Regions from separate parts of the Neorhizobium sp. T25_27 genome, predicted to be linked through region 4. Evidence: predicted binding sites of a transcription regulator. Region 4 holds the regulator's gene; each other region holds the start of a gene.
The links. The regulator LexA, encoded in region 4, represses DNA repair genes until DNA is damaged. The targets are predictions, from matches to a motif close to TGTTCNNNNTGTGTTCNG.
Positions count from the first base shown of each region.

Region 1 (2,202 bases), on a different contig from region 4:
ATCGCATTTCCTACGACAAGATCGGCACCTCGACGATCCAGTCGCGGGCGACCGGCGGCGTGGCGAACGCCACTTTCATCTTCGTGCTGCCGGGTTCGCCCGGCGCCTGCAAGGATGCCTGGGACGGCATCTTGAAGGCGCAGCTCGACTACCGCCACATGCCCTGCAATTTCATCGAGATCATGCCGCGGCTCGACGAGCACCTGAAGCGCGGCGGCAAATAGCCGCTACCTGATTGCCGCTGCCACCCAGGCCGGAATAATCTCGCTGGCGAGTTTCGATACCTTCTGGCCGCGTGCCAGCGCTTCCAGGTCCATCCCCGATTTCGCGAGCGCGATCGCCTGCCGCTTCGGCAGCAGCATGCCGTATTCCAGCGGCGGCACGCTTCGGCCGATGCGCTTGAAGAACGGCCGCCGATAGTTGCGCGCCGGCGCGAAGCGGGCCGGCTGCTTGTTCAGCGCGATATATTCCATCACCTCGTCGATCCAGCCGGCCTGCAGCCGGGCGCCGGGTTCGACCAGCAACAACCATTCTCCGCGGGCGCCGCGCAAAATATCCTTGATGTCCCAATGGCCGTAAAAACGGCAGCCGGCCGCATCGGCGACGCGGGAGGAACCGTCCCGCGAACCGTGGTCGAGCACCACGACATCGCTCACAAGTCCCTCCACCGCAGCGGAAACGAGCACCGAGAGCGTCTGCGCCAGCTCGGATTCCTGATCGCGGCATTCCATGATGACAGTCAGCATTCCTGACATGTAACGCATTGCCACAAGGAACGCCAGAAACGCCGACCTTCAATTTTGTTCTTGCAATGTTCTCATTTCGGCGCTAGGAATTTAGTCATCAGGAACGGGGAATTTCCCCTTCAGGAGCTAACCCATGAACGAGCTGCATCAGTTGCGGCAGGACGCTTTCGCGCCTGCCCATACGGCCGATATTGCCGATGCGTTGGTCAAATCCTCCGGTCTTCGGGTGGAGATTGACCGGCGTCGCGGGCGCGGCGCGGGGCTCAATCCGAGCGGCCGTTTCGAGGAAGAGCGCCGCGAGGCATTCGACGACGGCTGGCAGACGCTGGAGGAGCTAGAACCGTTCAGGACCGAGGTGCAGGTGGAAAAGCCGCGCACCGCGATCACCCGCAACGAATCGCCGGACCTTTCCTTCGATCGCTCGATCAATCCCTATCGCGGCTGCGAGCATGGCTGCATCTATTGCTTTGCCAGGCCGACGCACAGTTTCATGGGGCTTTCGCCGGGGCTCGATTTCGAGGCGAAGCTGTTTGCCAAGCCTGACGTGCCGAAACTGCTCGAACGGGAGCTGAGCCGCCCGGACTACAAGGTGCGGGCAATCGCGATCGGCACCAATACCGACCCCTACCAGCCGATCGAGCGGGAATGGCGGATCATGCGGCAGATCCTCGAAGTGCTGCAGAAGGCCAACCATCCGGTCGCGATCGTTACCAAGTCGGCGCTGATCACCCGCGACATCGACATCCTTGCCGACATGGCTTCGAAAGGGCTCGCGAAGGTCGGGATTTCGGTCACCACCCTCGACCGCAAGCTTGCCCGCACCATGGAGCCGCGCGCCTCGACCCCTCCCAAGCGCCTCACTGCCATCAAGGCGTTGACCGATGCCGGTATTCCGACTGCGGTCATGGTGGCACCCGTCATTCCGGCGCTCAACGACCATGAGATCGAGCGGATCCTCGACGCCGGCCATGCGGCGGGGGCGACGGAAGCGAGCTACGTGCTGCTGCGCCTGCCGCTGGAGGTGAGCCCCCTCTTCCGCGACTGGCTGCTGCAGAACTATCCGGACCGCTATCGGCATGTGATGTCGCTCGTCCGCTCGATGCGCGGCGGCAAGGATTACGACGCCGAATGGGGCAAGCGGATGAAGGGCGCCGGTCCCTATGCCTGGCAGATCGGCCGGCGTTTCGAGATGGCGACCAAGCGGCTTGGCATGGTGCGGCGCGGCCTGCCGTTGCGCGACGACATTTTCCTCCGTCCCGACGGCGGCGGGATCCAGCTCTCGCTGCTCTGACCGGGCCCTGTTCCGGTTCGATTGCAAATTCCAATTTTCGACGCGGACCCGCCCTGTCCCCCGCGTCGGAAAATACCCCGGTTCCACCGCCGCCCCTCGGTGGATAGCGACGCCGCAATCGCTTGGCCGGGGGTTGCAGGAGGTCGGGACGACGTGCGAGGTTGC
Region 1 covers NZ_PVBJ01000004.1:159,973-162,174, reverse strand. The annotation lists gene moaB (molybdenum cofactor biosynthesis protein B) at 1-224, shown strand, start outside; gene C5J24_RS14065 (glycosyl transferase) at 228-746, opposite strand; gene C5J24_RS14060 (PA0069 family radical SAM protein) at 880-2,037, shown strand.
Region 1: the regulator LexA is predicted to act here: its motif matches at 802-819, upstream of C5J24_RS14060 (PA0069 family radical SAM protein).

Region 2 (2,202 bases), on a different contig from region 4:
GCCGCGTTCAGTTGCAGTACAGGAGGCGAGCGTGCCGATCATGCAGCCCGCAATCAGAATCTTCTTCATCATGTCAGTTTCCCTTCCCTTTGGTACACACGGCTACGCCGCTTTTAAATCCTGCCCATCAGCAGCAGGATAATGATGATAAGCACGACAAGGCCCAATCCCCCCGACGGACCATAGCCCCAGCCTCGGCTATAGCCCCAATTCGGCAACGCGCCAATGAGTAGCAGGATGAGGATGACGAGCAACACGGTTCCGAGCATGATTTTCTACTCCGCTAGACAATCCAGTATGGATTTGGCGAGGAAACGTAGCGCCGTGATTTTTGTTCCATCGGCTTGCAAACGTGTGCTCTCACGTGTGGTTAAACTGCGTTAGCCAATGTTAATGGCACCTGAACGCATTCGCTTCCGAAGTCTTTACCGCGACGATTTTCTTGCGGGTCTCTCATGATGACACCTACCATATCTTGTGAGAACAAATAGCGAAGATAGAGATGTCTGTGATTCGTCGGCGATTCGTTCCGCCTTTGGCCTGAATCTTAATTTCGTGCTTGAAGGAGGGCGGAACAGCCTGAATCGGTTGATGAAACATTAACCATATCAATGAATTGACTCTTACGATTCTTCGTGAAAGCGCAGCTTCGGGATGAGTCACGCGGTTGTATGCATCTAATTTTGATGCAGATTCACGATGTCGTGGGGAAATCCGGAGTCGCATCAATATATAGCGGTGAACAAAAGCTGAATCTTCTTGAGTCTGCGATTCGTCTCCGATTCGTTCGCGTCTGTTCCTTTACGTTTAAAATTCGAATCGCCGAGCGTTGATTTGCGGCCTTCAGCGATCACTCTTCGGCCGCAAAACTATTCTTCAGGCTTGCGTTTGCCTGACTAGATCGCCATGTGTTGCGTGGCTTTGAGTTTTGGGCGAAGGCGCGAGACCCAAGCCGTATGTGATGCGCGGAACCAGGCATTGAATTTCCAGCCCATGATGCTCAGCGGGCGCGGCGTCACCGCCGTCCTCGGACCCACCAATACCGGCAAGACCCATTATGCCATCGAGCGCATGGTGGCGCATGGCACCGGTGTGATCGGCCTGCCGCTCCGGCTGCTGGCGCGCGAGGTCTATACGCGCCTTGTCGAGAAGGTCGGTGCCTCGCAGGTGGCGCTTATCACCGGCGAGGAAAAGATCACGCCGCCCAACGCCCGCTTTTCCGTCTGCACCGTCGAGGCCATGCCGCGCGAGACGAAAGCCTCGTTCGTCGCAATCGACGAGGTGCAGCTCGCGGGAGATCTCGAGCGCGGCCATATCTTTACCGACCGTATCCTGCATCTGCGCGGCCGCGACGAAACGCTGCTTCTGGGGGCGGCGACCATGCGGCCGATCCTCGAAAGGCTGTTGCCGGGGATAACCGTCGTCGAGCGGCCGAGGCTCTCGCAGCTCTTCTATTCCGGGCAGAAGAAGATCACCCGCCTGCCGCAGCGGTCGGCGATCGTGGCGTTTTCAGCCGACGAGGTCTATGCGATCGCCGAGCTTATCCGCCGCCAGCGCGGCGGCGCGGCGGTGGTGCTCGGCGCACTCAGCCCGCGTACCCGCAATGCGCAGGTCGGTCTCTACCAGTCCGGCGACGTCGAATATCTCGTTGCCACGGATGCGATCGGCATGGGGCTCAATCTCGATGTCGATCACGTCGCGTTCGCCCAGGACCGGAAATTCGACGGTTATCAGTTCCGCAGCCTCAATCCGGCAGAACTGGCGCAGATCGCCGGCCGCGCCGGGCGGCATGTGAGGGATGGGACGTTCGGCGTGACGGGGCAGGTCGCGCCTTTCGAGGACGAATTGGTCGAGCGAATCGAAAGCCACCACTTCGATCATGTCAAAGTGCTGCAATGGCGGTCGAAGGCCCTCGATTTTTCGTCGCTCAAGGCTCTGCGGGAAAGCCTCGATGCCTCTCCGACGCTGCAAGGATTAACACGGGCGCTCCCAGCGACCGACAGCCAAGCCTTTGATTATCTTTCGCGTTATCCCGAAATCAAGGACATCGCGACGACTCCCCAGCGGGTCGAGAAGCTCTGGGAGGCCTGCGCGTTACCGGACTATCGACGAATTGCGCCGGCGCAGCACGCCGACCTTATTTCGACTCTTTTTTCCGATCTTGTACGCTTCGGGACGGTGAATGAAGAATTCATGGCGGAA
Region 2 covers NZ_PVBJ01000017.1:62,816-65,017, reverse strand. The annotation lists gene C5J24_RS29920 (YMGG-like glycine zipper-containing protein) at 1-72, opposite strand, end outside; gene C5J24_RS29915 (DUF3309 family protein) at 114-269, opposite strand; gene C5J24_RS29910 (helicase-related protein) at 994-2,202, shown strand, end outside.
Region 2: the regulator LexA is predicted to act here: its motif matches at 899-916, upstream of C5J24_RS29910 (helicase-related protein).

Region 3 (2,202 bases), on a different contig from region 4:
TTGCCGTCGGCGAAGGCATAGACAGCCTGCTCGGGATGATCGTGCGGATGGTGATCGAGCCGGGCATGCCGGTCGTCACCTCGTTCGGCGCCTATCCGACGTTCAACTTTCATGTGGCCGGCCATGGCGGTCGGCTGGTGACGGTGCCTTACGTCGACGACCGCGAAAACCTCGATGGGCTGTTGGAAGCCGTTCGCCGCGAAAACGCGCCGCTGGTCTATTTCGCCAATCCGGACAATCCGATGGGAAGCTGGTGGGATGCCGACAGCATCGTCGCTTTTGCCAAGGCGCTGCCGGAAACCTGCCTGATGATTCTCGACGAGGCCTATTGCGAAACAGGCCCGGCCGGCGCGACGCCCGATATCGCCGCCCTGATCGACCGGCCGAACATTATCCGCACCCGGACCTTCTCGAAGGCCTACGGCATGGCCGGCTCGCGGGTGGGTTATGCGATCTCGACGCCCGGCACTGCTGAAGCCTTCGACAAGATCCGCAATCATTTTGGCATGAACCGGATCGGTATCGCCTCGGCACTCGCGGCGCTGAAAGACCAGGCCTACCTCTCCCAGGTGATCGGGCAGATCAAGGCCTCGCGGGACCGGATCGCGGCCATCGCTGAAACCAATGGACTGAAGCCGCTGGCGTCCGCCACCAATTTCGTGGCTATCGATTGCGGCCGCGACGGCGCCTATGCACGCTCGATCGTCGATGGGCTGATGGAGCACGGGGTTTTTATCCGCATGCCGGGTGTTGCCCAGCTCAACCGCTGCATCCGCGTCAGCACGGGCCCGGAATCGGACATGGCGCTGTTCGAAGAAGCGCTGCCGAAGGTGCTGAAGGGCCTATAGGCTATACGAAAAACGACCGCGCCGGCCTTGTTCCTGCCGGTCGCGGTCTCAATTTCCGACGATCGTCCCCGTCCAGACCGACCGCCCTGTCTCCCAATCCCTCATGGGTGCTGTCTTTTGGATTGTTCTCCCGCCGGCCCTCTTGCGGGGCCGGTCAATTCGTCGACCACGGCGCTCTCTGAAGGCGCTCAGTGCATGGTCATCCATTCGCGAGCGGCGCGGAGTGCCGCAGCCAGCTGCATCTTGCTCATCGTCTGAGCGAGGTCGGCGCGCAATTCGGCGGCGCGATCGGAGCCCTTGATCGCGGCGATGTTGAGCCATTTGTGTGCGGAGATCAGATCGACGTCGCAACCACGACCGGTCGCATACATCAGGCCCATTTCGCAGAAAGTGTCGGCGCGGGTTTCGCCACCCATGGTGGCCATTCCGGAATTGTTCATTTCAAAGCGTGCCATCGGTTTGATCCCTGTTAAAGCCTGTTGTTCGTCGTCTGCCCTGTTTTTTTGCCCTTTCGGGCTCCATCCGGATCACCGTCTTGAAGCGGCTGTTTCGATCCTTCCGGCCGGCGGTTTTTTCCGCTCGTTTGATGACTTCACTATGCGCCCAACCTTCCAAAAGACGCCTAAAAAGCATGATTAATTCAACGAAAACAAAGTTCAAACGCTTCGTAAATTTGAGTTTTTGTTAAACATGGGATGCCTTGCATCTTAAGGAATTTGCGGAGATTTTTACGAAAAGTTTAGGAAACGATTTAAACCGATTGCTAACCACGAATACGGTTCGGTTCGGTGAACCTGTCTCCAGGGCTATGGAAAACCCGGCTTCCCGAGCGCTGAAATTCCGCCATATCGGGCCCAAACTCATATTTACCTTTACGTGTGCGTAAGATAAATTTCAGCACGAGTTCGTCCAGAGGGGTGCGAACTGGAGGAAACCGCGCCGTCTGTCTGCTCTCGAAGAGCTCAGCGGCGGAAGCGAAGGAGGAGAACAATCATGATGCGCAGACTGATGCTTGTTGCAGTGCTGGCACTTGCCGCGACCGGAGCCCGGGCCGCAGAGCCGATCGAAGGCAATTGGAAGACGGCCAGCGGCGAAACCGCGGTGATCGGCAAATGCGGCACCGCCTATTGCGTGACGCTGAAGACCGGCAAACATTCGGGCAAGCAGATCGGCAAGCTCTCCGGCAAGGACGGCGAATATAGCGGCGAGATCACCGATCCCGCGGAGGACAAGACCTATAGCGGGTCCGGCTCGGTCAACGGCAATTCGCTCAAGATGAAAGGCTGCGTCCTCGCCATCCTTTGCAAGTCGCAGACATGGACCCGCCTCTAAGCCGATCGCCCGAATATCGTCT
Region 3 covers NZ_PVBJ01000009.1:76,536-78,737, reverse strand. The annotation lists gene C5J24_RS22655 (pyridoxal phosphate-dependent aminotransferase) at 1-848, shown strand, start outside; gene C5J24_RS22650 (sel1 repeat family protein) at 1,037-1,303, opposite strand; gene C5J24_RS22645 (DUF2147 domain-containing protein) at 1,842-2,180, shown strand.
Region 3: the regulator LexA is predicted to act here: its motif matches at 1,494-1,511, upstream of C5J24_RS22650 (sel1 repeat family protein).

Region 4 (2,202 bases):
GACGATGGTCGCACTTGTAGACGGGGAAGGGGTGACCATCAATCGCGCCCGCCCGCCCGACTTCGTCTACGACCAATGGAAGAGGGCGCTTCTGCTCGGCGATCCCACCAGGCCTGAAATGTCGCCATCCAGGGACAAGCCCCCCGACGACATGCCGTCCGGCGAGAAAACCAACGAGCGCCGCGAACTGACTCCGCAGCAACTGGAAACGGCAAAGTCGAGGATAAAACAGGCGCCTGTCGGCCGCTTCACCTGCGAGCCGACGGCCTGGTGTGCGGCAAGCACGGGCAAGGGCATCGTTATCGCTGTCGAGGACGGCCGTTATGCGGGTGCCGCCTGCGACGCCGCCAGTCTTGTCATTGCGCCGCGTGCCCGCTTCGACCAATGCCGGTCCGGCGCCCTGATGATCAACGGTGCCACGCTTCGCAAGACGGGTGCCCTGGAGATTTCCCTCAACGGCGCGACCGACATTCGGCGCTGGCAGATCCGTGCCGCCATGGCGGGCGCAGACCGTCCCTGGAGCCGGCACCGCCACTATGATTGGCGAAGCCAGGGTTTCGATAGTTCATTGCCGGAACCGCTCCGGCAGATGATCAGTGATACCGGCGGATGAGGCCGACGAGCTTGCCCTGGATCTTCACCCGGTCCGGCCCAAAGATGCGGGTTTCGTAGGCCGGGTTGGCGGCTTCGAGGGCGATGGAGGCGCCGCGGCGGCGGAAGCGCTTCAGCGTCGCTTCCTCGTCGTCCACCAGCGCCACGACGATGTCGCCCGGATTGGCCGTATTGCTGTTGCGGATGATCACGGTATCGCCGTCGAGAATGCCGGCCTCGATCATCGAATCGCCCTTGACCTCGAGCGCATAATGTTCGCCGGAACCGAGCATCTCGGCAGGCACGGCGATGTCATGCGTGTTGTTCTGGATCGCCGAGATCGGCACGCCGGCAGCGATGCGGCCCATGACCGGAACGGTGGTGGCGTTCGGCGAATCGTCGTTGGCGGCGGGTTTCTGAGGGGCTGCTACCGGCTGCGGCTTGCCGAGGCTGCCTTCGATGACGCTCGGCGAAAACCCGCGCCGCGGCTGCATGCTGGGCGAGTAGGCTTCCGGCAGCTTGATGACTTCGAGCGCCCGGGCCCGGTTTGGCAGGCGGCGGATGAAGCCGCGCTCCTCGAGCGCGGTGATCAGGCGGTGGATGCCGGACTTGGACGCGAGGTCGAGAGCGTCCTTCATTTCGTCGAATGACGGCGGGATGCCGGATTCCTTCATGCGTTCGTGAATGAACAGAAGCAATTCCTGTTGTTTGCGCGTGAGCATCTTTTGGCACCCTCAGAGTCGGAAACAAATCCAGAACGGACACTATATGTTCCATATGTGTTCTGCAAGTCCCTAAATTTCTGTGAAGTATGATGATTTTTTCTTCATAGATGCGTGCCAGATATCTCGGGTCTCACCACTTGCGCGGCGCGAGCCCGCTGCCAAAGTAGCTTTGCGATTCCAATTCCGGGGGCCCTCGCGTGAACGCAAGACCAATCGATCATCTCGTGCTGCCGGTGGCGGGACTTACCGCTGCGCGTTCCCGGCTCACGAAGCTTGGTTTTACAGTTGCGCCCGACGCTTTTCATCCTTTCGGCACAGCCAATGCTTGTGTATTCTTCTCGGATGGCAGCTATCTGGAGCCGCTGGCTGTTGCCAATCGCCGTCATGCAAGCGCCGCCGCCAAACGTGGCAACGTTTTTACCGCACGCGATCTGGCCTTCCGCAAGGGACGCGACAGGCAGGGCTTTTCGGCGCTCGTTGTCGCCACGGGCGACGCGATGGCCGATCACGCGCGTTTCAAGATGCGCGGCGTCTCGGCAGGCGACGTGCTGGAATTTTCCCGTGGGATGACCTTGGCCGACGGTTCCGAAACCCAGGCGAGCTTCCGGCTGGCTTTTGCCGGTGATGACCGGGCGCCCGACTTCCTGATGTTTTCCTGCCAGCGGATCAATCCCCTGCCGGCCGATCGCAGCGAACTGGAGCACCATTCCAATGCGGTCATGGGACTGAGCAAGATCATCCTGTCGGCATCGGCGCCCTCCGATTTCGCGCCCCTGGCCGAGCAGGTGCTGATGACGAAGGCCAAGCCGGAGGCTGCTTCGCTCGAGCTTGCGGCGGCCAATGCCGGCATTCGCATCCTGCAGGATCACGAACTCGAGGCGGAATT
Region 4 covers NZ_PVBJ01000001.1:1,241,829-1,244,030, reverse strand. The annotation lists gene C5J24_RS06175 (ComEC/Rec2 family competence protein) at 1-613, shown strand, start outside; gene lexA (transcriptional repressor LexA) at 594-1,313, opposite strand; gene C5J24_RS06165 (VOC family protein) at 1,514-2,202, shown strand, end outside.